4 regions of the Paenibacillus sp. Aloe-11 genome follow, and region 1 is predicted to be linked to each of the others. Evidence: riboswitches for the same ligand, from Rfam matches in the RefSeq annotation. Region 1 holds a riboswitch; each other region holds the start of a gene.
What was found. Region 1 has a riboswitch for cyclic di-AMP ahead of WG8_RS29305 (hypothetical protein). Riboswitches for the same ligand answer to the same signal wherever they lie in the genome.
Positions count from the first base shown of each region.

Region 1 (5,582 bases):
TCATGCATATTATTGACCGAACCTGTCGTTGCCGCTGTCGTCACCGCAGTGAATAATGCCGATTGTCCAATGCCGAAGCGAACCTCTTTCCCTTCCATGCTTCCCTGCGAAGCATCCACACCCAGCGCCTGTATCAGCGGATTTCCCGTCTTTTCAGACACGTACGTAACGGACAGAAAAATAAGGAACAATACCATCATCGAGCTAAAAATAATCCAGCCCTGCTTGCGATTGCGGGCAAACAAGCCAAAGGTATACGGCAGTGAAGCCGGCATTACCCACATCGCTAAAATCTCCAGAACGTTCGTCCAGGGACTTGGATTCTCAAAAGGATGCGCAGAGTTGGCACCCGCATAACCGCCCCCGTTCGTCCCCAAATGCTTGATAGATTCCATCGAAGCAATGGGCCCCAAAGCAATCTGCTGCTGTGTTCCGCTCAGCGTCGTAATATCCGCCGTAGGCTGCAGCGTCTGTGGTACTTTCAATCCAACTAGTACCAGCGTAAGCACAAAGGCCAGCGGCAGGAAAATCCGTATAATCGCCTTGATAAAATCCTGAAAAAAATTGCCCATTCCTTCACCGCGCCGCGTCAATCCTCTCATAAAAGCCGCAGCAACAGCAAACCCGGAAGCCGCCGAAGTGAACATCATCATCGTGACAAACGCCATCTGTGTCAGATACGTAAGTCCGCTTTCTCCGCTATAATGCTGGAGATTCGTATTGGTCATAAAGCTGATTACCGTGTTTAAAGCCAATGACGCTTCCATATTGCCGTTTCCAGCCGGATTCCCGGGAAGCATTCCTTGCAAACGCAGTAGCACATAGCTGATGACCACAAGCACGACATTGGTCGCAAGAAAGCTCATAACATACGTAGTCCAACGCATATTCTCCAGCTTTTTCAAGCCTACTAGCCTATAAATCAGCTTTTCCGTTCCACCGAAAATTCGATCCGTCCGATTCGGTTCATTCGAGAATACATGATACATATAGGTGCCCACTGGCTTTACCAAGAGCAGCAATATGACAAGCACAATTCCAATTTGCAGCAGCTCCATCGTCTATTCCTCCTTAAAATGCTCCTGCGCATGTGGAACAACAGACCTGACCCAGACCAACAAGCGAGTGCACACGTTTGCGCCAAACCCGCTACCTGTGATACCGGATCTGCTGTTCCTGCCCGTTTCCTCTTATAGCGATTTAAAACTTTTCAGGGTTCAGGAGCGCATAGATTAAATACACCAACACCATAGCCGTGAGCACAAGCACAACAATCATCCTCTTCGCCCTCCCTTAGAGGTCTGCTCATTGCACCAGCGTACAAATAGCAGTATCGCTCCATAACTCACAGCCAGCACGAGCAGCATGTATATATCCATCATGTTCAAGCCCTCCCGTATCAGTCCTCAAATCAATAACTATGTTATAAGCGCTTATCCGTTCAGCAGAAAACCCACCTCTCCGTTCAATGTGTAGATCACATGATCCGCTCCCAATCCCCGATAAATTCCTTGTGGATTACAGCCGTGCGTGATGACATAGATCAAATCCGATGTCAGTGGCCGGCATATTTGCAGGAAACGGCAAGTCAGATTCATACTGTTTTCGAACAAATACACGCTACCAATTTCTTTTTTGGGAAAATTCCATTTTCCCGCTTGCATCGTATTGATGCGCACAATGTGCTCCACACCCATTTTTTTGAGCTGTCGTTCCTCCTGAGCGCTATTGGTGAGTACCGCAAACGCCAGTTTTTTGAACATGAGCAATTTCACAAAACTTCTGCCCGCTTCATTCGGTGCAGTGACGATAATTAACCGACCTTCCATCAGTAGCTCCTCTCCCGGTATAAAAAGACAACAAAAAGAAGCCAAAGGAAAAAGGCTTTCCTCCGGCTTCTTACATATCCATGATAAAATAAACCATGGCTGCACACGGCGGTTTGTTGCCTCTCCCTGTACGCTTACGAGGTTAGCTGTCGGATTTGGACGTGAGAGTCGCCCTATTTCCGGCACTTGGCCGGAAAATTCACCCCATGAGATTACGGCTTCCAAAGCCGTATACATCCCGATTGGTTCCCCCGCTTTTGCAACTGCAAAATTCAGCGATTAGACAATTCGTTGCTGCTTCATTCTTGTTAATTTGAAATTACGTCTTGAATCATACACCCGCGCAAGGAACACTGTAAAGCTCACCAACGGGGTTATAAATCGTCCTTTTAAGCATAGAAGATCAATAATAACGCTTACAATACGACTATGCTTCTCCCAGCTCCTTTAATCTCGGTTTTTCATGCCTTTTCGAAAATGAAAGGCATGTCAATATTGGCGTAAGGAGAGCAGTTTTGTCCTTTTTTTGTAAAAGCGAAAGAAAATGTGCTATATACACCAGATAAACGCCGATTGAACCTGCTTTTACGCTGAGAAACGCCGCAATTCGCTCCATTTGCAGCGCAATTTGCCGTTTTGAACAAAATACGATTTTACAGTATTAAGAAAACTCATTACATCTATTGTAGGCTTGCAACCTTTCATAAAATTGCTTACAATTTAATTGTAGAATATCGAATTAGGAGGGATACCATGACCATTTATGAATATGGTGCCAAAACCCTGCAAGGAAAAGAAATCCCGTTATCCATATATGAAGGGAAAGTTCTGCTCATCGTGAACACAGCCAGTAAATGCGGGCTAACTCCCCAATATAAAGCGCTACAGGAGCTATACGACCAGTATCATGAGCAGGGGCTCGAAATTTTGGGATTTCCCAGCAACCAATTTGCCAAGCAAGAGCCGGGTTCCAGCGAGGAGATTTCGGAGTTTTGCCAGATCAACTACGGAGTTTCCTTTCCGATGTTTGCCAAGACAGATGTCAACGGTGATCAGGCACACCCTTTATTTCGCTACCTTACCAAAACAGCTCCAGGCGTATTAGGCTCCAAAGCGATCAAGTGGAATTTTACGAAATTTTTAATCACACGCGAAGGTAGCGTATTTAAGCGCTATGCACCACAAACAACTCCGGATAAGCTGGCAGGAGATATTGAAAAGCTTTTGCAGGAAAAATAAGATTCGATTAAAACAAAAAAGCATCCCTTCACACAAAACGTGTCAGGATGCTTTTTTTATTTTTGCTATTTGTAACCGTATCTTCCATATAATGCGGTCGAGAGGACTCGAACCTCCACGGGCGTACGCCCACTACCCCCTCAAGATAGCGTGTCTGCCATTCCACCACGACCGCAAATCATAATGTTTTGAGGCAACAGATTTATTATACTCCCTTAGCTTATATTTGTAAACCCAAATTTAATAATTATTTATTGCGTAATATTAAATAACATATTAGAGCTATAAAATTATTTAATTTGACATTTTAGCAAAATAAATGTGAATATATATTACATAATACTTTAAGTTATTCAAATAAACTCAACTCATATGTTAAATAATATAACACAATATTTCGATTCAAGGAGGCGAACTACCCTGCACAAAGGCAACCGCTTGCTAAATTACGCATTATTGTTGGACCCTTCCCTACCCGTTGGCGGCTTCACCCGTTCTTATGGATTGGAGGAACTATTCCATAACGGACGTTTGACCTGTATGCAAGACCTGGAACATTACATGCGGAACGAATTGTATCCTCAATTCACAGCGCTTGACGGTATGGCGATCAAAAGCCTGTATGTCGCCATTCAACAAGAGGATGGTTGGCGTATCGCCCTTATTGATAAGATGCTGCATACCCAACGCTCCTCTCTGCAACACGCGAAAGAGTCACGCCTGTCTGGTCAGCGCCTGATCAAGCTTGCCAAAGCTCTGTATCCTTGGCTTGAATTTGATCAGCTTGAAGCGATACTCATTCAGTACAGCGCAATTGGCACACTCGCTACCGTTCATACGTGGATCAACTTTCTCCTTGGAAATGATGTGGAGCAGACCATTCACGGCTATCTAGCCGCAGCCGTGTCCTTCTGCATTGAAGATGCTTCCAAACTGCTAAATACACCTTACGAGGAAAAAAATCCTCTCATCGAGCGCATGACCGACGAACTGCTCACTACATGGAAAAAATTCAATGTGCCTGAGTCAGCTGCATTTCAGCGAGAGCTGCTTTACAGACATTGGTCCAGTTCCTACATTACTCAACCGCCTTATATGAGCCGTAAGAGCCGACTGGATGAAGTGAGACTGTTTCCCTCCCCCGGCCTGTCCAAACGTCTTCCAGCATCCCCCTGATGCCCCGCTTCACCGATCCGGCTGCAACACCAAAAGCACCCTACCGCTTTCCCCAAGTGGCAGAGTGCTTTTTTTATCCAAGCATAACCGCAATTTCACACCGTCAACAGGCTCTAGATGAATGATTCAGGTCACTTAGCACTTCAGGTTTTTACAAATTTCTCACTTAATTAAGTAATTAATTTAATGAAATAACGTATTTCCGATTGTAAAAACACGTATAAAAGTGTATCATGGTTTCAGATGGTTAATTCTAACATGTTTACTGATGATTATTATAACACACCAATTATTCCGCAAGAATCCGTAAGGGGCGATTTCTCTTGAACAACAAAATGCCTGTCACCTCCTTCGGGTGGGCCATCAAACAACGGCTTGTCGAACTTCGACTGGATCAGAAAACATTTTGCGAGACACACAACATTCCGCCTTCACGTTTATCCAATCTGATTCATGGCACCCGCAAAGCACAAAGGTACAGAAAAAAAGTTGCTGCAATTCTGAACATTGATGATAACGACTATAAGGAGGCATCACCACTCTAAAACCCAAATAAACTCGTAATTCGAACTCACCAGTCCGTTTTACGGGTTTTCAATCCGGAAAATCTCAAGCTAGGAGATCATTCCGGATTTGCTTTGTTATTCTCTCTTTTTTGCTTACGGTATTTTGCAAATTCAACATATTCTAAAATAAAATTCTGTTCTTCTGCTTCCAGATCTTCTGCCTGGCAATTCAATGGCCCCATCACCCCAAAAAAATAAGCAGCCTTTTGCTCCTGGAGCACGCCTTCTCCCGGCTTGATCCCTTTCATTAACCAGTCGAGAGATACGTTAAAAAAGTCCGAAATCTGAATTAGATGCATCGTACCCGGTGTTGTTTTCCCTCTTCTCCAATCACCAAGATTCCCTGAACTGATTTTAAGCTTTTCACAAAACGCCTTCTTGGTCATTCCCCGGTCCTTAATCAAAGCTTCAATCCGCTGATAAATAGTTTGATCTCCCACAATTTTCCCCTCCGAAACTATAACTTTTACGAATGAAATTTCATCTTAAACCTCAAGCAAATCATGATTTGGCAGTTGAATTGCCCTGTTTTTTCTCTTTACGAAAACGAGTAAATTCAATATACTCAAGTATAAAATCCTTTTCTGCCTCACTGAGCGGTTCCCCCTGGCAATCCAGTTGCCCTGAAGCCTCAAAAAAATAAGGGTCTTTTGACTCCTTCAGCGCCTCACCCCGCACATCTCGTCCCAACATGATCCAATCCAGACTGGCATTGAAAAACGAAGCGATTTCAATGAGTTTATTCGTGCCTGGCGTCGTTTTTCCTCTTTTC
Region 1 covers NZ_JH601050.1:99,566-105,147, reverse strand. Annotated here, with positions in the region: gene kdpA (potassium-transporting ATPase subunit KdpA) at 1-1,058, opposite strand, end outside; gene kdpF (K(+)-transporting ATPase subunit F) at 1,201-1,278, opposite strand; gene WG8_RS29305 (hypothetical protein) at 1,434-1,829, opposite strand; cyclic di-AMP (ydaO/yuaA leader) riboswitch at 1,945-2,117, opposite strand; gene WG8_RS06565 (glutathione peroxidase) at 2,583-3,068, shown strand; tRNA gene WG8_RS06560 (tRNA-Leu) at 3,161-3,243, opposite strand; gene WG8_RS06555 (urease accessory protein UreF) at 3,507-4,244, shown strand; gene WG8_RS06550 (hypothetical protein) at 4,568-4,789, shown strand; gene WG8_RS06545 (helix-turn-helix domain-containing protein) at 4,867-5,250, opposite strand; gene WG8_RS06540 (helix-turn-helix domain-containing protein) at 5,312-5,582, opposite strand, start outside.

Region 2 (5,582 bases), on a different contig from region 1:
TGAAGGCTTCACCTCCTATGCAGAGGAACGACTTATGGAGCAGGAATACGGGCTCACCCCCAACTTGCCGCTACAATCAGGCCAGATAGCGTCTCCTCAACCGCTAAACCGCGAGTCATGGAAGTATGGCTCCTCTGCTGCGTATGGGCAGAATGCCTACTCTCGAGGCAAGCTGGTACTGCAGGGCATTGAACGTCAGGTCGGAATAAAAAAAATGGATCGCATCATGCGCACTTACGTCCAGACGTACCGTTTCAAACATCCGTCATCACAGGATTTTCAACGTATCGTTGAGAGAGTCACCGGACGCTCATGGAGCCACTATTTTGAACAATATGTATATGACGGCCAGATGGCGGACTTCTCGGTGGATCGCATCACGAACCACAAGCTGGAGAAAGGGTATGAAGCGGTCGTGACGCTGAGCAAAAAAGGTGCGGATTATCCCAAGATCCCCGTTCAATTTACCTTCAAGGATGGGACAACGATATTCAAGGCCTGGGACGGCACGGGTAAAAGCACAACTTATCGGCTCAAGAGCGCCTCTCCCGTTTCATACGTGACCATTGATCCGCTATATACCATTGCGCTGGAAAACAAGCATATCAACAATAACCTGAAGGCCGAACTGAACGAAAGGCAGCAAACTCGTTGGAGCGTAAGTGTAACCAAGCTGTTGGAGACACTGCTTGGAAGTCTGTCATGGTGAGGTGTCTATAGATGCGGACGGTTATAAAAGAAGGCTGGGCGCTTGTGCGCATACAATTTTATATTGTCATTATTCTGTTTCTGTATCAGCTGCTGTGGGGAGTATTTCTCTACAGGCTGGTGCAATCCGCCGTTATCCCGCTACTGCTGCGCTACCCCGATCAGGGGCATAACGAGTTGGGCAAGACCTTGTTCTGGATGGAAAGCCAAATTGCCCTCATGGACAACCGGGAAGTGCATATATACTTGTGGGTACTACTGGGAGCGACGGTGCTGCGTATGCTGATCACTCCCTTCATTAGAGCCGGAATATACCAAAGTCTGCATACCCATACGACCGAGCCGCAAAGCCTATCCTTCTTCCGCGGGATGAAACGTCACGGCTTGTCGTCGATGCTCTATTACGCCATCGAGCTGGGGCTGCTGCTGCTTCCCGCTATCTGGGTGATGCCGAGGCTCTACCCTATTGCAGCAGGAGCGCTGCAATCTCCCTCTTACCTTCTGCATATGTTGCCCTATGCCATCGGATGGATCGCATATGGCTGGTTCATCCGGCAGTGCATCCTGTACATGCAGCTGGGCACCGTCGGTGGTCACGCCATACTGTCGTCCTTGCTCGCCTTTTTTCGCCAGATCGTCCCAGCTATTGGCATATCATTTTTGCTGGGTGCTTGTGTGCTGCTTGTCTTCGCTCTATTCGGCACCGTGGCAATGATTTGGACGGGTATGCTGGCACTCATTCTCCAGCAATCGTATCATTTTGTTACCAGTCTGGTCAGACTGTGGCACATCAGCTCTCAATACCGGCTGTGGCATACCGATATTTCCAGCAGAAGCTGAGCTCTGTCGAAAAATCTCTGTTCATCCCTACACAAACGGCACCTAACTGCATACTTTTAACAAAATCTGTTCCTGAGATATCAGGGACAGATTTTTTTTGTAACTTTTTGCGATGAAACATTTGCCAAAGCCAGCGGACTTTGTTACAATAGTCGCAGTGAACTGATAGTAACAACTTTGTAATCTTTATTGTAACCTTTATCTCAAAAGCTCGTTATAGTGAATACGCTCTCCAAGGTGCACATCATAAGTTAAGCCTAATTCCTGGCACCTGGGAAGCGGGGGAACCAGTTTGGGTGAATTGATCTCGCAACAGAGTGGTCATAGGGGAACCTTCTACCGAATCCTTAAGCTAACCTCGCAGGCATTGGAAGGGGTATATTTTTTTTGAAGAAGAAGCTAACGATCGCAGCCATGGGTCTTGCCATTGCCTTTACATCTTTTACATTCGGTGGCGGCAGTGCATATGCAGACTCTAAGATGGACCAGATCATCCAAGATGCCAAAGGAACAAGCTACAGAAGCGGAGGCACTACACTCGAAGGATTCGATTGCTCCGGCTTCACAATGTATGTATTTAACAAACTGGGAATTAAACTGCCGCATCAATCTGGTTCACAATTCAAAATGGGATCTTCCGTATCCCGCGATGAAATGAGACCTGGAGATCTGGTGTTCTTTAACACAACAGGGAGAGGCATTTCCCATGTAGGTATCTTCGTAGGTGAAGGGAAATTCGCTCACTCCTCGTCTTCACGTGGTGTAGTAGTTAGCTCACTGAACGAAAATTATTATGCTAACCGTTATGTCGGTGCAAAAAGAATTATGAGTACTGACGCTTACCACGCCGTAGCTTCTGAAACTCCTGATGACGACAATGTAGAATAACTGACGCATAGCAAGCTAACCTTAGCCGCAATTTGATTCTGGCCGGAATCGAATTGCGGTTTTTTATGTCCCCAACATCAGCAATGATTATGATTACTAACGAACTGACATCTCAAAAGGTTTCAATTTTAGCGAACGATGAAGTAAACATGCTTGCCATTCCTCTGTAACTTGTCTACAATCTGTTGTTAACAGTTTAAGTACCTGTAAAAGGAGGATGTGAAGACATGCCTGCCTCAATATCTAATTTTCGGATCGTACCGATGGACGAGCATCAGGCAGCTGCAATCTGTGAATGGCGCTATGATCCACCCTACAATATCTACGGCTGGCTGCCCTGGGAACAAATGAAGGCGCTGGAAGTCGAATTTGGGAATCCCACACTTCGTCAAGAGCAATATGTTGCCGTACTGGATGAGGAGGGCAAGCTGACGGGATTTGCGCAATATTTCCCTATGGTTGGTGTAACCCGGCTGGGTCTTGGAATGCATCCCGACAGATGCGGACAAGGCAGGGGTTCCGATTTTGTCCGTGCGATTGCTGAGGAAGCCAGACGGCGCAATCCACAGAATGAAATTGATCTGGAGGTGCTCACCTGGAATGAGCGCGCCATCCGGGCCTACAAGGCAGCTGGATTTGAGCTTACAGATACCTATGAACGACTGACTCCGGATGGCAAAAAGCCATTTTATTGTATGGTATATCAGCCCGACCACCAGAGCTAGGCTCTATGATAAAAGCGCCTTCGGCATACAACTTCTCTGTTGTATAGCGAAGGCGCTTTTATCATCATCCAGCAGATCATTACTGACTTAATGACTGCATGCTTAATGACTGCTACGCATTTTCTCAAAAGCTTCATTATATTGTTGGGCTTCCTTAATATCCACGGCCATAATACCGCCATCATCCCATGAGGTCAAACGCAAAGTCACGGTCTTGTAATCAATCGTAATAAACGGATGATGATTGAATGCTTCAGATATAGCAGCAACCTCATCCACGAATGCAATCCCTTTCATAAAACTGGAAAAATTATATTTCCGAACGATCCAACGTCCTTCCTCCAGTTCCCAGCCCTCCAATTTCTCCAGATGTGCTTCAATCTCTTCTTGTGTAAAAGGCATATTACGACTCCTCCCCATTTATACGGAAGCCTTTCAGCCGCTTATGCGGCCAAAACTACAATATAGTGGTGTACATATTACCACGGCCCCGTTGATAAATCCATAAGATGGCCTTCAAATTAAAGGGACCGACGTTAGCTCCTCATCTCCAATGAGAACATAGATCCGGTGCTGCTCTGGCTCATAGATCACAACGCCGCTGCCCACAGTAATAACAGGCTCTGTACCCAGCGCATAAAACAAATCCTCCGCCAACGCCTCGTTGACCTCCTGACGTCCCGCCGGGTCCAGCCTGTCCCAATCTTCTGCTTCCATTTCAAAAAATTCATAGCTGTCTGGAATGCGGCCTACAGCCTCTGTCAATTCGTTCAAAATTTGTTCATACTCCCGTCCATGCTTCACTCCCATACCGTTTCCTCCAATTGTTCCGCCATTCAATACATAATCACTTTATTATACCGGAAATTCGCACTTAACAAAAAAGGGAGTTTTGTCGATAAATATTATAATCCGTCTCATAATGACACGCTTGGGGCAAGGACGACCCCGGCGGCATGAAAGGATTCAAAATCTATTCTCATGGATGAGGTGTATCATGCAAATTACAACCATTATTGGACTTGTGCTCGGGCTTTTGTCACTGGTCGTCGGGATGATCCTGAAGGGCGCGCCAGTCGTCAACTTGGTCAACAATCCCGCTGCTTACATGATTATTTTTGTCGGAACAGCAGCAAGTATATTCATGGCGTTTCCGATGGATGACATGAAACGGGTGCCAAAGCTGTTTAAAATTATTTTTACCCAGCAGAAATTGCTGGATCGCAAGGAGCTTATCACTACATTTACCGAATGGGCATCCATTACCCGTCGTGAAGGTCTGCTCGCGTTGGAATCCAAGGTCGAAGAGATCGACGATCCCTTTATGCGCGGCGGTATGCGTATGATTATCGATGGTAATGATCAGGAGTTCGTACGCGATGTTCTGATGGAAGACATTAACGCTACCGAAGATAGACACCGCGCCGGCGCACTGATTTTCTCCCAGGCTGGTATGTATGCTCCAACCCTTGGGGTACTCGGTGCGGTCGTAGGTCTGATCGCGGCATTGGCCGACCTTAGTGACATGGAAAAGCTGTCTCACGCCATCGCTGCGGCCTTTATCGCAACGTTGCTGGGTATCTTTACCGGTTATGTCCTGTGGCATCCAATGTCAAATAAGCTGAAACGACTCTCCAAAAAAGAGGTTGAGTTGAAGCTGATGATGGTCGAAGGCTTGCTCTCGATCCAATCGGGTATCTCTACTATTGCCATCAGCCAAAAGCTGGCGATCTTCTTAACTCCTACCGAACGGGCTAGTATGACCCAGAAGGATGGCGATTCCAGTGAGTAAAAAAAGACATGAACCGCATGAAGAACATGCAGACGAAAGCTGGCTGTTGCCATATTCCGACTTAATGACCCTTCTGCTGGCACTATTCATCGTCTTATTCGGTATGAGCTCGCTGGATGCCAAAAAATTCGAAACTATGGCTCAATCCCTGAGTGCGGCTTTTAGCGGCGGCACAGGCGTGCTGGATCAATCGGCTGCCAATCCGTCGTCACAATCCATGGATATGGGCAAAAATAAAGAACAGGTATCTCAACCCCTAAAATCTAAAGCCACTTCTACCTCTGAACTGCAAAAGCAGCTCGCCCAGCGGGAAGAGGAAGATTTAAAGAAGCTTAAAAAGCAAATGGATCAGTATATTCAAGATAACGGCCTGTCTCCACTGCTGAACACCAAGCTGAACCAATCCCAGCTAATGATCACCATTAGCGATAATGCCTTGTTTTCATCAGGGCAGGCCGAAGTTAAGCCGGAAGCGAGAAAGCTGGCCAAGTCAATTTCCGACATGCTCCAGCAGTTTCCAGGCTATGATGTGATCGTATCGGGTCATACAGATAATGTTCCCATCTCCAACAGCCAGTTTCCGTCCAACTTTGATTTGAGCGCCAAGCGCTCACTGAATTTCTTGCGTA
Region 2 covers NZ_JH601038.1:13,982-19,563, reverse strand. Annotated here, with positions in the region: gene WG8_RS00490 (M1 family metallopeptidase) at 1-709, shown strand, start outside; gene WG8_RS00485 (hypothetical protein) at 721-1,548, shown strand; cyclic di-AMP (ydaO/yuaA leader) riboswitch at 1,793-1,930, shown strand; gene WG8_RS00480 (C40 family peptidase) at 1,936-2,436, shown strand; gene WG8_RS00475 (GNAT family N-acetyltransferase) at 2,664-3,161, shown strand; gene WG8_RS00470 (4a-hydroxytetrahydrobiopterin dehydratase) at 3,264-3,563, opposite strand; gene WG8_RS00465 (hypothetical protein) at 3,678-3,971, opposite strand; gene motA (flagellar motor stator protein MotA) at 4,159-4,953, shown strand; gene motB (flagellar motor protein MotB) at 4,946-5,582, shown strand, end outside.
Region 2: it holds a riboswitch for cyclic di-AMP, as region 1 does, so the genes downstream of both, WG8_RS00480 (C40 family peptidase) here and WG8_RS29305 (hypothetical protein) in region 1, are expected to answer to the same signal.

Region 3 (5,582 bases), on a different contig from region 1:
TATCCTTAGAGGCTCACGTTGCTCATTACGAGGCAGAGGGTCTTACACGCAAGGATGCGATGAAGCGTACAGCCGCGGATCGCTCCATTTCCAAGAGAGATGTTTACAACGCACTGCTGTGAATACTTGTCCGGACAAAAAAGGGCCTTCCAACGGTTGGGTTCAAACCGTGGAAGGCAACAAGGAGTATATATGAAAAAGGTTAGAATTAACAATCTTTGATAAGTCTATTATATACTAAAATTCTCAGTTTGTCACAGGTGTTGGGATTTCGGAAATGCAATCTTGGCAAACAATTTTTCCTTTGAAGTAAATTACGTTCTCAGCATTGCCGCAGAAGATACAAGCAGGCTCGTATTTTTTAAGCATGATGCGCTCGCCATCAACATAAATTTCCAAGGCGTCTTTCTCTCCGATTCCCAGAGTACGGCGCAATTCGATTGGAATAACAACACGTCCGAGCTCATCAACTTTTCTTACAATACCAGTGGATTTCATCATAATAAATCAGGCTCCTCTCGCCAATTAAAATAATATAAGTGTCATGATTCGACAAAATTTTCTCTTTTCTGATAATTACTATACCAACGATTCCCAAAACAGTCAACCTAAAAAAAGTAGTAACAGGCTGATTATGCAAAAATATTTTGATTAAAGAGCTTGATACGTGTCTATTACCTTATTTTTCAGATGATTTATCACTTTTGTCGATTTGGAAATGCATAAAAACTATAATTCGACATATTACGACAAATGATGTCGAATGAGGGAAACGATTTAGGATTTTAATGTATTTTAATCCATTATTCCGAAAATTAAAGGAGTTGATATCTTGCACCAGCCACTTAGTGAAGAAAAAGTTTTTAAAGACCCGGTACATAACTATATCCATGTTCAGGATACAGCGATATGGCGGTTGATTAACACGCCGGAGTTCCAACGGTTACGCCGTATCCGGCAGCTGGGCACATCTTATCTTACGTTTCATGGAGCGGAGCATAGTCGTTTTTCACATTCATTAGGCGTATATGAAATTACGAGACGTATTATTTCCCAATTTGAACGCGGGGATTTTCCCGATTGGCCAAAGGAGGAAAGGCTGGTTGCTTTGTGCGCCGCTCTGCTGCATGATGTGGGACACGGTCCATTTTCCCATTCCATAGAAGAAGCCTTTCATATGAACCATGAGGATTGGACGTGTCGCATTGTACTGGGGGATACGAAGATCAACGCCGTGCTGCGGCAGGTCGATGAGGAGCTTCCACAAAAGGTGGCTGCGGTCATTGCTAAAACGTATGACAAGCCAATCGTTGTCAATTTGGTAACCAGTCCGCTGGATGCCGATCGTATGGATTATCTGCTGCGGGATGCTCATTCGACAGGTGTCAACTACGGCACCATTGACTTGGATCGTATTTTGCGGCTGCTGCGCCCACATAATGGGAGAATCGTCGTAAAGGAGTCTGGCATGCATGCGGTAGAGGATTATTTGATGTCACGCTATCAGATGTATTGGCAAATTTATTTTCATCCTGTAACACGCAGCTCGGAAATCCTTTTGCGTAAAATTTTCAAGCGGGCGAAGGAATTGTTTAAAAACGGATATGAGTTTGGTTTTCTGTTGGACCCGCTTCCGGACCTTCTGAAGGGAGACCTTACAGTAGAACAATATCTGATGCTCGATGAGTCTCTGATTCAGACGGTATTTGGCCAGTGGAAACGAGAAAAGGACGACATTTTAAGCGATCTGAGCACTCGTTTTATGGATCGTAAATTGTATAAATATGTAGAGATTGATAATATGGATACAGATACCATTGACAGTATTCGAGGAGCTTTGGCTGAAGCTGGTCTGCACCCGGAATATGATCTTGAAATTGATTTTCCAACCGATCTTCCTTATGATGTGTTTCGGAAGGGTGGCTCGACGGACAATCAGATTCTACTGCTTGGACGTCAGGGTGAGGTGAGAGAGATTTCCGAAGTTTCAGAAATTGTGCGCTCAATTAGTGGCATTCACCGAGGGAAATATCATATGTATTATCCCCAAAATAAATTGAATGGGGTAAAAGACAGGCTTCCTGCCGAAATAAGGAATTATTTTGTCAAACAATAGACAACTGTATAACAATGAAAGTAAAAAAAGGAGATCAGTAACTTGGAATTATTCGACACTCATACTCACTTGGATGCGCCGCAATTTGACGAAGACCGTGAAGAAGTTATAGCGCGTGCTGTCGAATCGGGAGTAACCCGGATGATTAATATCGGATTTAATCGTGAGACGATTCCATCCACGATGAAATTGGTCGAGACGTATGATTTTATGTATGCGGCAGTCGGATGGCATCCTGTGGATGCCATTACAATGCAGGAGGGCGACCTGGAGTGGATTGCATCGTTATGCAGTCACAAAAAAGTTGTAGCCATCGGGGAGATTGGTCTGGATTATTATTGGGATACATCACCGAAGGATGTACAGCACCGGGTGCTTCGGAATCAAATTGGTCTGGCTCGGGAGCTGAATATGCCCATTGTTGTCCATAACCGGGATGCGCATGAAGATATTATTAAGATTTTACGCGAGGAAAAAGCGAGCGAGGTTGGCGGAGTCATGCACTCCTTCTCCGGAAGCTGGGAGACAGCTAAAATGGTGCTGGATATGGGCTTTCACCTTTCCTTCGGTGGGCCAATTACGTTCAAAAATGCAAAGCAGCCCAAAGAGGTGCTTGCACAGGTTCCGCTGGATCGTCTACTCATTGAAACGGACGCACCTTATCTGACACCTCATCCATTTCGTGGAAAACGAAATGAGGCTGCACATGTGAGACTGGTGGCAGAGGCTGCCGCCCAAATCAAGGGGATCACAGTAGAGGAATTGGTGTCCATAACGACCCAAAATGCCTTGGAACGATTTGACATCAGATGAGAAAGAGAAGAAACCAACCAAAATAATGAGATAGACGGAGCTAATCATGAATTTGTTGCAGGAAACTCGAGAATATTACAATATTTTAACCGAATATTTTGGAAAATGTACTTGAAACCCGCTTTACAACATGCATAGAAACAGGATATCATCTTTTCAGTGAATTGTTGATTGAATGTAAACTCCAACAAGTCATTTCATGAACCAGTCTCGCTGAGTCCCTTTTACAGGGAACGGGGGAACCGGTATGGCTTACTGCAAGTCCGTCAAGCCATATTTCGATTTCTTTCTGGGTCTTTGGGGTGAATGTGAAGGCGACCGCCATGAGCGGTTGACCCAAGCTAGGGCGACTCTCTACGTCCGAACCCGACAGCTAACCCCGTAAGCGTAAACAAGAGAGAAGCCATCTCGTGCATGATTTTTCCGCATATTCACTACATGCTGGAAGCCACGAAAGAGCTCTCTAGTCTCTTTCTCTGGCTTTTTTTGTTTGTGAATAAAAGAAAATCTGTCATCATACTGTGGTTAAACAGGGGAGGACAGCATGCCGCGAAGACGGGTACATGGTGCAGGACAGTCGCATTACGGGCTTGTCTTGTAGAAAATCTGTTATAGTCACGTCAAATCTCAACTATGTCTTACTCTAGACGGCGGGCTATGTAAGGAGGACGGAGGAAATGGGCATTTTCCAAAAAGAGGAGACCCATGAGTCACGCTCATCCAGCATGTCTTACGTATTACGTTGGAAGAAGGAAAATGTGCGCCAGGCTGCTTTGGTCGCTATTTTTCTAATTGCACTAACGATTATGATTTCAATTCTGGTGTACACTCAATCTAAGAAACAGGTCTTTTTTGTCATCAATGGTAAGGCATCTGCGGTAGAAACCCGGGAATCCAAGCTCCAGGATTTGCTCAATGAGCATTCCATTTCACTGCAGCCGCATGATACGATTTCTATGCCGCTGAACGGAGCCATACAGGATGGGGATCGCGTAATCATCAAACGTGCCAATCAAGTTAAAGTGACCTCAGGCAATGAGACGAAAAAGCTGTACACAACAGAAAATACAGTAGAGGGTGCCATTCGCACTTCGGGCTATAAATTATCGTCAAATGACAAGGTTTACCCTGCGCTCGATGCTTCTGTTTCGTCTAACATGGACATAAAAATCGTCCGCGTGAAGAAACAGCAGGTCGAACAGAAGAAACAGGTGCCTTATCAGGTCATCAAAACGTCCGATCCGAGTCTCTATAAGGGCGATAATCGGGTCCTCCAAAGCGGTAAATCAGGTGTTGTCGTCCAGCACGTTCAGAAGGTATACCATGACGGAAAATTGGTATCCAAGCAGCTGGTCAACAAGGAAGTCGCACAGAAGCGTGTGGATAAGGTAATTGCGGTAGGAACGAAGAAAAAACCGGTCGTTCTGGCTGCTTCTGTCGGTCCGGAAGATACCGGTAAGGCAACACAGGTGAGTTCGGGCAATGCTGTCCGTAAAGCTGGTGTAAATTTTAAATACAGCAAAGTATTGCAGAACGTCTCCATGACGGCGTATTCCTCACAGGAGCCGGGTATCGGTACACGTACGGCTTCCGGTACACGTGTCACGGAAGGACGGACCATCGCTGTCGATCCAAGCATCATTCCAATCGGTTGGTGGGTGTACATTGAAGGGGTGGGCTTCCGCCGTGCGGAGGATATCGGTGGCGCCATTAAAGGCCACAAAATCGATGTGTATTATGAGAGTTTGAGCCGGGCTAACCAATTTGGTCGCAAGCACGGTAAAACTGTATATGTAATCGGACCGGTAAAGCCTGAAATCAACTAAAACGGCTTGTGTATGTTCAGGGCAATGCGATAGTATTAACATCATAGTTATGCCATGCTAAGAAGAGGATATCCTCTTCTTATTTTGTTTTCAAAAGCAGGGAAAGATAAATATAGCATGCTGTGTAGCAGTGGAGGGAAACGTAAAATGATCAAGGAAGTGATCGTGGTCGAGGGTCGGGATGATACAGTGGCTATTCGTCGTGCTGTTGAAGCGGACACAATAGAAACTGGCGGCTCTGCCATTAATAAAATGACGCTGCGCAAAATTGCATTGGCGCAGGAGCGGCGGGGTGTCATTATTTTGACTGATCCCGATCATGCAGGGGAACGCATCCGCAAAATTATCGCCTCCAAGGTACCCGGCTGCAAGCAGGCCTTTATACCCGAGGCGGAAGCGACGCGTAAAGGAGATATTGGGGTGGAGAATGCTTCACCAGAGGCCATCAGACACGCTCTCGCACGAGTACATACGACGGTGGAAGGAGCCGATCCGCTGATTGAGTGGGCGGATTTGATTGACGCCGGACTGATCACCCACCCAAATGCTGCTGCGCGCCGTATGGCACTCGGCAATATACTGGGTATTGGCTATTGCAACGGAAAGCAGCTGCATAAACGGCTCGCTGTATTTCAGATCAGCCGTGAGGAATTCGCCAGTGCGCTGGCGCAAATCGAAAGTGAAGGATTGTGATATCCGTATGACAGGGATTCAAGATATAGCAACACCGCGCCGTACGAAGGAAATTATTCAACGGCACGGTTTTTCGTTCAAAAAGAGTTTGGGCCAAAATTTTCTGATTGATCAAAATATTCTGAACAAGATCG
Region 3 covers NZ_JH601036.1:9,670-15,251, forward strand. Annotated here, with positions in the region: gene rsmI (16S rRNA (cytidine(1402)-2'-O)-methyltransferase) at 1-122, shown strand, start outside; gene WG8_RS00070 (AbrB/MazE/SpoVT family DNA-binding domain-containing protein) at 247-501, opposite strand; gene WG8_RS00075 (HD domain-containing protein) at 833-2,116, shown strand; gene WG8_RS00080 (TatD family hydrolase) at 2,159-2,929, shown strand; cyclic di-AMP (ydaO/yuaA leader) riboswitch at 3,131-3,332, shown strand; gene WG8_RS00085 (3D domain-containing protein) at 3,607-4,755, shown strand; gene rnmV (ribonuclease M5) at 4,903-5,448, shown strand; gene rsmA (16S rRNA (adenine(1518)-N(6)/adenine(1519)-N(6))-dimethyltransferase RsmA) at 5,456-5,582, shown strand, end outside.
Region 3: it holds a riboswitch for cyclic di-AMP, as region 1 does, so the genes downstream of both, WG8_RS00085 (3D domain-containing protein) here and WG8_RS29305 (hypothetical protein) in region 1, are expected to answer to the same signal.

Region 4 (5,582 bases), on a different contig from region 1:
CTTGCTCTTCATATTGCTGCTTGAATCTCTTTTCAATAGCAATTTGAGCAGCTACCGCTTTCTCGGCATCTTCCAGATCCTCTTGCATATCACGAATGTATTGATCTGTCATTTTGACTGGATCTTCTGCCTTGTCGATAATCGCGTTAATGTTGGACATCGTAAGATCTCTTAATCGTTTGAAAATAGACATGTGAAGTTCCTCCTAGAGTTGAATGCTTAAATTTTAAGCTCTGTACACATGTTTACGCAAGTTTTGCATGAGGGTTTCAAAAATCCTAAAAGCCGCGCAGGTAAGGCTCCGGGATATCCGCTTGTACTTTCAACGCCCGCGATGCATGCAGCGCCCAATAGGGGTCACGCAACATGGCACGGCCTATCGCTACCAAATCCGCCTCTTTCTGCCGAATAACCCGGCTGGCATCCTCATAATCATCCAGTAAGCCGACAGCAATTACGGGCACATTCAGCTTTTCCCGGATGTGATGGGCCAAATCCACCTGATAGCCAGCACGCGCAGACGGACCTCCGCCCGAACCAATCGGCCCCTCGCCACCGGAAGAAATATGAAAAATATCCACACCTGCATCGCGATAGCGTTCCCCTATGCCTGATATGTATTCCACATCATAACCGTCCTCGACATATTCTTTGGCAGATAACCGCATGATCACAGGCATATCAGCAGGAACAACCTCTTTAACAGCACCTACTACCTCAACACCAAACAAAGATAAATCCTGTCCATACTCATCTTCTCTTGTATTGGTTAAAGGGGAATGAAATTGATGGATCAGATAACCATGAGCGCCATGAATCTCAACCGTGTCAAAACCGGCTTCCACTGCGCGACGTGCACCTTCTTTGTAAGCTTGAACCAGTTCCCTGGCTTCAGCTGTCGTCAAGGCGTGCGGTACTTTAAAGCGATCACTAAAGGGTATTGAGGACGGAGCCACAGGCTGCTCAGCATCCTCAGCCTTACGACCGGCATGGCCTAATTGAATTCCAATTTTGGCACCGTATTTGTGAGCTTCCTCCACAATTTTACGATATGCAGGAATATGGTCGTCACTCCAAATGCCCAAATCACGATCCGTAATGCGTCCATCCGGGTGAACCGCTGTCATTTCCACAATAATGAGTCCAGTGCCGCCTACCGCCCGGCTAACGTAATGGACATGATGCCAATCCGTTGGCTTTCCGTCCTTGGCCTCCACGCTGTATTGGCACATCGGGGGCATAACAATCCGATTTTTTAAAGCCAGCCCCTTTAATTGATAAGAAGTAAACAAGTCGGTCACTTTTATCCATCCTTCCTTCAATTCCATGTCTGTACAATTATGAATTGCATCTCCATTATACATCAGTTGTCACAGTATACCGAATCCGTTATCGGGCTAAAACCTGCTAAAATGCTGTTGTTTTCAGTCAGGTTAAGAAAATATGTACGTTTAGCTTCGTCATTTTCACTCATATCCATCATCATATGCTATCATCCCATTGCATATGAGCCTAACCCGATTTAGCGGCATAATTTTAATAGGGCAGGTGCATAATAGCTGAGAGCACCACTAGGTACCACGTACCACTGGACGGAAAGGGGGAATACATATGCCGTACAGAGGAGTGTTACCAAGTATGGCACTGTTACTAGCATTTACGAGTTTTCCTGTTCACGCGGATGTGCCTCCCAGCATCGGAGCGCACCATCCCAAGGAAGCGGCAGTTACTTCTTCTGTACATCAAAGTACAGACCGGACAGCTCCTACCTTAGGCATGCTGCGAAAAAAACATGCCGACATTTTTAAAATGTGCGGCCCGCATACCCGCCAAATTGCCTTAACTTTTGATGATGTACCCGATTCCAGATATACACCACAGGTTTTGGATGTTTTGCACGCGAACGGCATCAAGGCCACCTTTTTTATCGTAGGTCACCGCGCGGAGAGACATCCGGGTATCATCCGCCGTATTATCCGTGAAGGTCATGCGATAGGGAACCATTCTTATACCCATCCGGATTTCAGGAAGGCTACACCAGAACGCTTTCGCAATCAGATTACGAAAACAGAACGTATTTTACAAGCCAGCGCCGGTTTTCGTCCCAAGCTGATTCGTCCACCTTATGGCGAAATCACGGAGCCTCAAATCCAGTGGGCACGTCGCCATGGCTACATGATTGTCAATTGGAATGTAGACTCCCTCGACTGGAAGGGACTAAGTAAAACACAAATCCAGCGCAATGTGATCCCTGCTACCGGGCCCGGCTCCATTATTTTAATGCACGCAGGCGGAGGACAAAGCTCCAACCTGCAAGGCACAGTCCAGGCCCTTCCGGGTCTAATTCAGTCCCTGAAGGCCAAGGGCTACAAATTCGTTACAGTTCCCCGGCTGCTCCACACATCGGAACGGAAATAAAGGGGTTGTTTAAGGAGCGAGCACCGAACTAGATCAACCAAAAAGCTGTCCTGCCAGCAGATGCATTCTGCTAGTCAAGACAGCTTTTTATGTGTGGGCCTGTTTTAAACCTGATCCCATTTATTAAATTGTAAAATCTATGCATTAAGTTTACATAATATATATTATGTTCATTTATTCTGTGTTCAAGGCAATGTTATTTAGCAATAACGTATAATTTCACATTTTGAAAGCCAAAATCGTTCACAAATGATTTGCTGCCAGGAATAAAGATATCAATTCGCTTGCCTGTAATGGCACTGCCTTGATCGCGGGCGACGGCCACAAAAGAATGGTCTGGCAGGCCAGGGTGGGAATACCCTGTAACTAGTACCTTCGTTCCCATCGGAATTACGTTCGGGTCTACCGCAATCGTACCTAGCTTAAGCGGATTGCCGTAGTAGTCTACCGCGCCCCATTTGCCATTTTCATCACCTGCGGCAGAATACGCTGTAGCTTTAACATCAACTACTTTACTGTAATTGAATGTTTTGCCCCATGCTTTAATCGTTGGACCCTCATTTGCTGGTGCTGTCTCCTTAAGAAGCTGTGGCTTCGAATCCGAAGCAGCCTTCACACCTGTGTCGCCAGGCACCTTAATTTGCAGACCTGCATATATGTTGCCCGGGGCAATATTCGGGTTTGCCTTCGTCAGTTCGTCTACCGATACTCCATAACGTTGAGCAAGCAAGAAGAAGGTATCGCCCTCTTTGGCAGCATGTAGCGAAGCGGCATTCGCTACTCCGGCTGTTTGTGCCAGCCCTGCAATAGCTGCGGCAAGCACCGCAAATTTCATGGTTTGTCCAATACGTTTCAGATGTTTCAAAAGATATGTACCTCCTCTGTTATGCCTGCGAAGTTAGCTGTCGGATTCGGACTCAGGAGAAGCCCTATGCTTTTTTGCAATTCACCCCTAGGCAGCTTCCATTCCTATCCGTCTTATGACGAATCGGAATGACTGCCGTTGTTACGTCCCCCGCACTTCCCATAGTTTTGGTCCAAGCATTCGGCGTATATCATGAGCTTTATGCTGGCCCGGCAAGTTTTGGCTTACTGCATAATATCACAATTTTGTAACCTTATCTGCATGAAAATGTTGGGAACCTTGAACATCATACTATATTCATTACAATTTTGTCACTATGAAATCGGTATCTGTTACGAAAATATGGGGAAATAGTGACAGAAAAAGAAAAATCCCTCCTGTCAGACATAGGACTGTGGTCAAGACCCTATTGACTGCGGAGGGGTTGCTTTATAACTTAATGAATCAATTCGTTACAACACTTTGGCAAGAAAATCTCGGGTGCGTTCATGGCTTGGTGTACCAAAAACCTGTTCTGGTGTCCCTTGCTCCACGATTTGGCCCTTATCCATAAAGATGATCCGATCCCCTACCTCACGTGCAAAACCCATTTCATGCGTGACAATCACCATCGTCATGCCGCCTTCAGCGAGCTTTTTCATTACATCGAGAACTTCCCCAACCATTTCAGGGTCCAAAGCAGAAGTAGGCTCATCGAACAGCATCACGTGCGGCTGCATCGCCAAAGCGCGTGCAATCGCAATCCGTTGCTTCTGACCCCCTGATAACTGGTTCGGATAGGTATTCTTTTTATCCTCAAGCCCAACGGTACGCAGGAGCTCCAACGCAATTTTCTCTGCTTCCTTGTTGGACTGACCTTTAACCTGTATTGGTGCAAGTGTCAGGTTTTGCAGCACTGTTTTATGCGGGAACAGGTTAAAATGCTGAAACACCATGCCCATTTTCTCCCGAGTCGCATTAATGTTATGGCCACGGGCCGTTATCGGCTCGCCCTCAAACAAAATCTCGCCGTCTGTCGGCTGCTCCAGCAGATTCATACAACGCAAAAACGTACTTTTTCCCGAACCACTGGGACCGATGATAACGACAACTTCCCCTTTGGCGATTTCTATATCAATTCCCTTTAAAATTTCGTTTTTGCCGAACGATTTACGCAGTTGTTTAACGGTGATCACTGGCTCTCAACTTCCTTTCCCATAAACCCAGCAGCTTGGACAAGCTGAATGTCATTACAAAATAAATAGCGGCCGCGATTAAGAATGGACTTAATCCTTCGTAGGTAATATTCTTGATGACCTGGGCCTGATACATAATATCCACCATACCTATAGTGGAAATAATGGACGATTCTTTAATAATCGTAATAAATTCATTACCGATTGCAGGCAAAATAGACTTAAAGGCTTGCGGTAAAATAACATGACGCATAGCTTTGCCCCGTCCCATACCGAGCGAGCGGGCAGCTTCCATCTGACCACGGTCTACCGCCTGAATACCTGCACGGAAAATTTCAGCCAAGTATGCCGAGCTATTCAGTGACAACGTAATTATACCGGACTGGAGTGGCGTAAAATTGACACCCAGCGTCAGAGCAATCCCGTAGTGGATGATCATGAGCTGCACCAGCATAGGTGTACCACGCAGTACCTCAACGTAAGTCGTCCCCAACCACTCAATAATACGTATACCGCTCATTCGCAGCAAGGATATAATCAAACCAATGACAAATCCGAACAGTACTCCGAGCGCAGACAGCAACAGCGTGTAGCCAATTCCTGTAGCGTATAAGCTGCGATATTTCCAAAAAATATCAACAATACTATTGGAAGAAACCTGACGATCGGCAGACAGGGCACTCGCTTCTGTCGAAAACTTCTCAATAGAACCATCTGCTTTCAAGCGAGCGAGCGTTTTATTTACAGAGGCTAGCAGTTCTGTATTCCCCTTGCGAATACCTACGGCTGTCTCTGCTCCCTCATCCTCAGGCACCGCCTTGGCAAGCGTTACAGTACCGTCCAGTGTGTATCCTTTGGCAACTGTATCCTCAATCACGACAGCGTTGATACGATTTGTCCGCAGCTGAAGCACCAGGTCGGATATTTTATCCAGCGAGGTTACAGAGGCATTGGGCACTTTTTGAGCGATTTCTTCCTGGATACTGCCCTTTTGCGCGCCGAGCTTCTCGCCTTTCAGAGCCGCCATCGTCGGATATTTGTCCTTATCCTCCGGGCGTACCATTATGACTTGCTTGGAGCGGTAGTATACGTCGGAAAAATCAATGCTCTTTCTGCGTTCATCC
Region 4 covers NZ_JH601067.1:222,375-227,956, forward strand. Annotated here, with positions in the region: gene WG8_RS22145 (PspA/IM30 family protein) at 1-193, opposite strand, end outside; gene WG8_RS22150 (NADH:flavin oxidoreductase/NADH oxidase) at 279-1,301, opposite strand; gene WG8_RS22155 (polysaccharide deacetylase family protein) at 1,612-2,418, shown strand; gene WG8_RS22160 (3D domain-containing protein) at 2,615-3,283, opposite strand; cyclic di-AMP (ydaO/yuaA leader) riboswitch at 3,291-3,466, opposite strand; gene WG8_RS22165 (amino acid ABC transporter ATP-binding protein) at 3,736-4,458, opposite strand; gene WG8_RS22170 (ABC transporter substrate-binding protein/permease) at 4,445-5,582, opposite strand, start outside.
Region 4: it holds a riboswitch for cyclic di-AMP, as region 1 does, so the genes downstream of both, WG8_RS22160 (3D domain-containing protein) here and WG8_RS29305 (hypothetical protein) in region 1, are expected to answer to the same signal.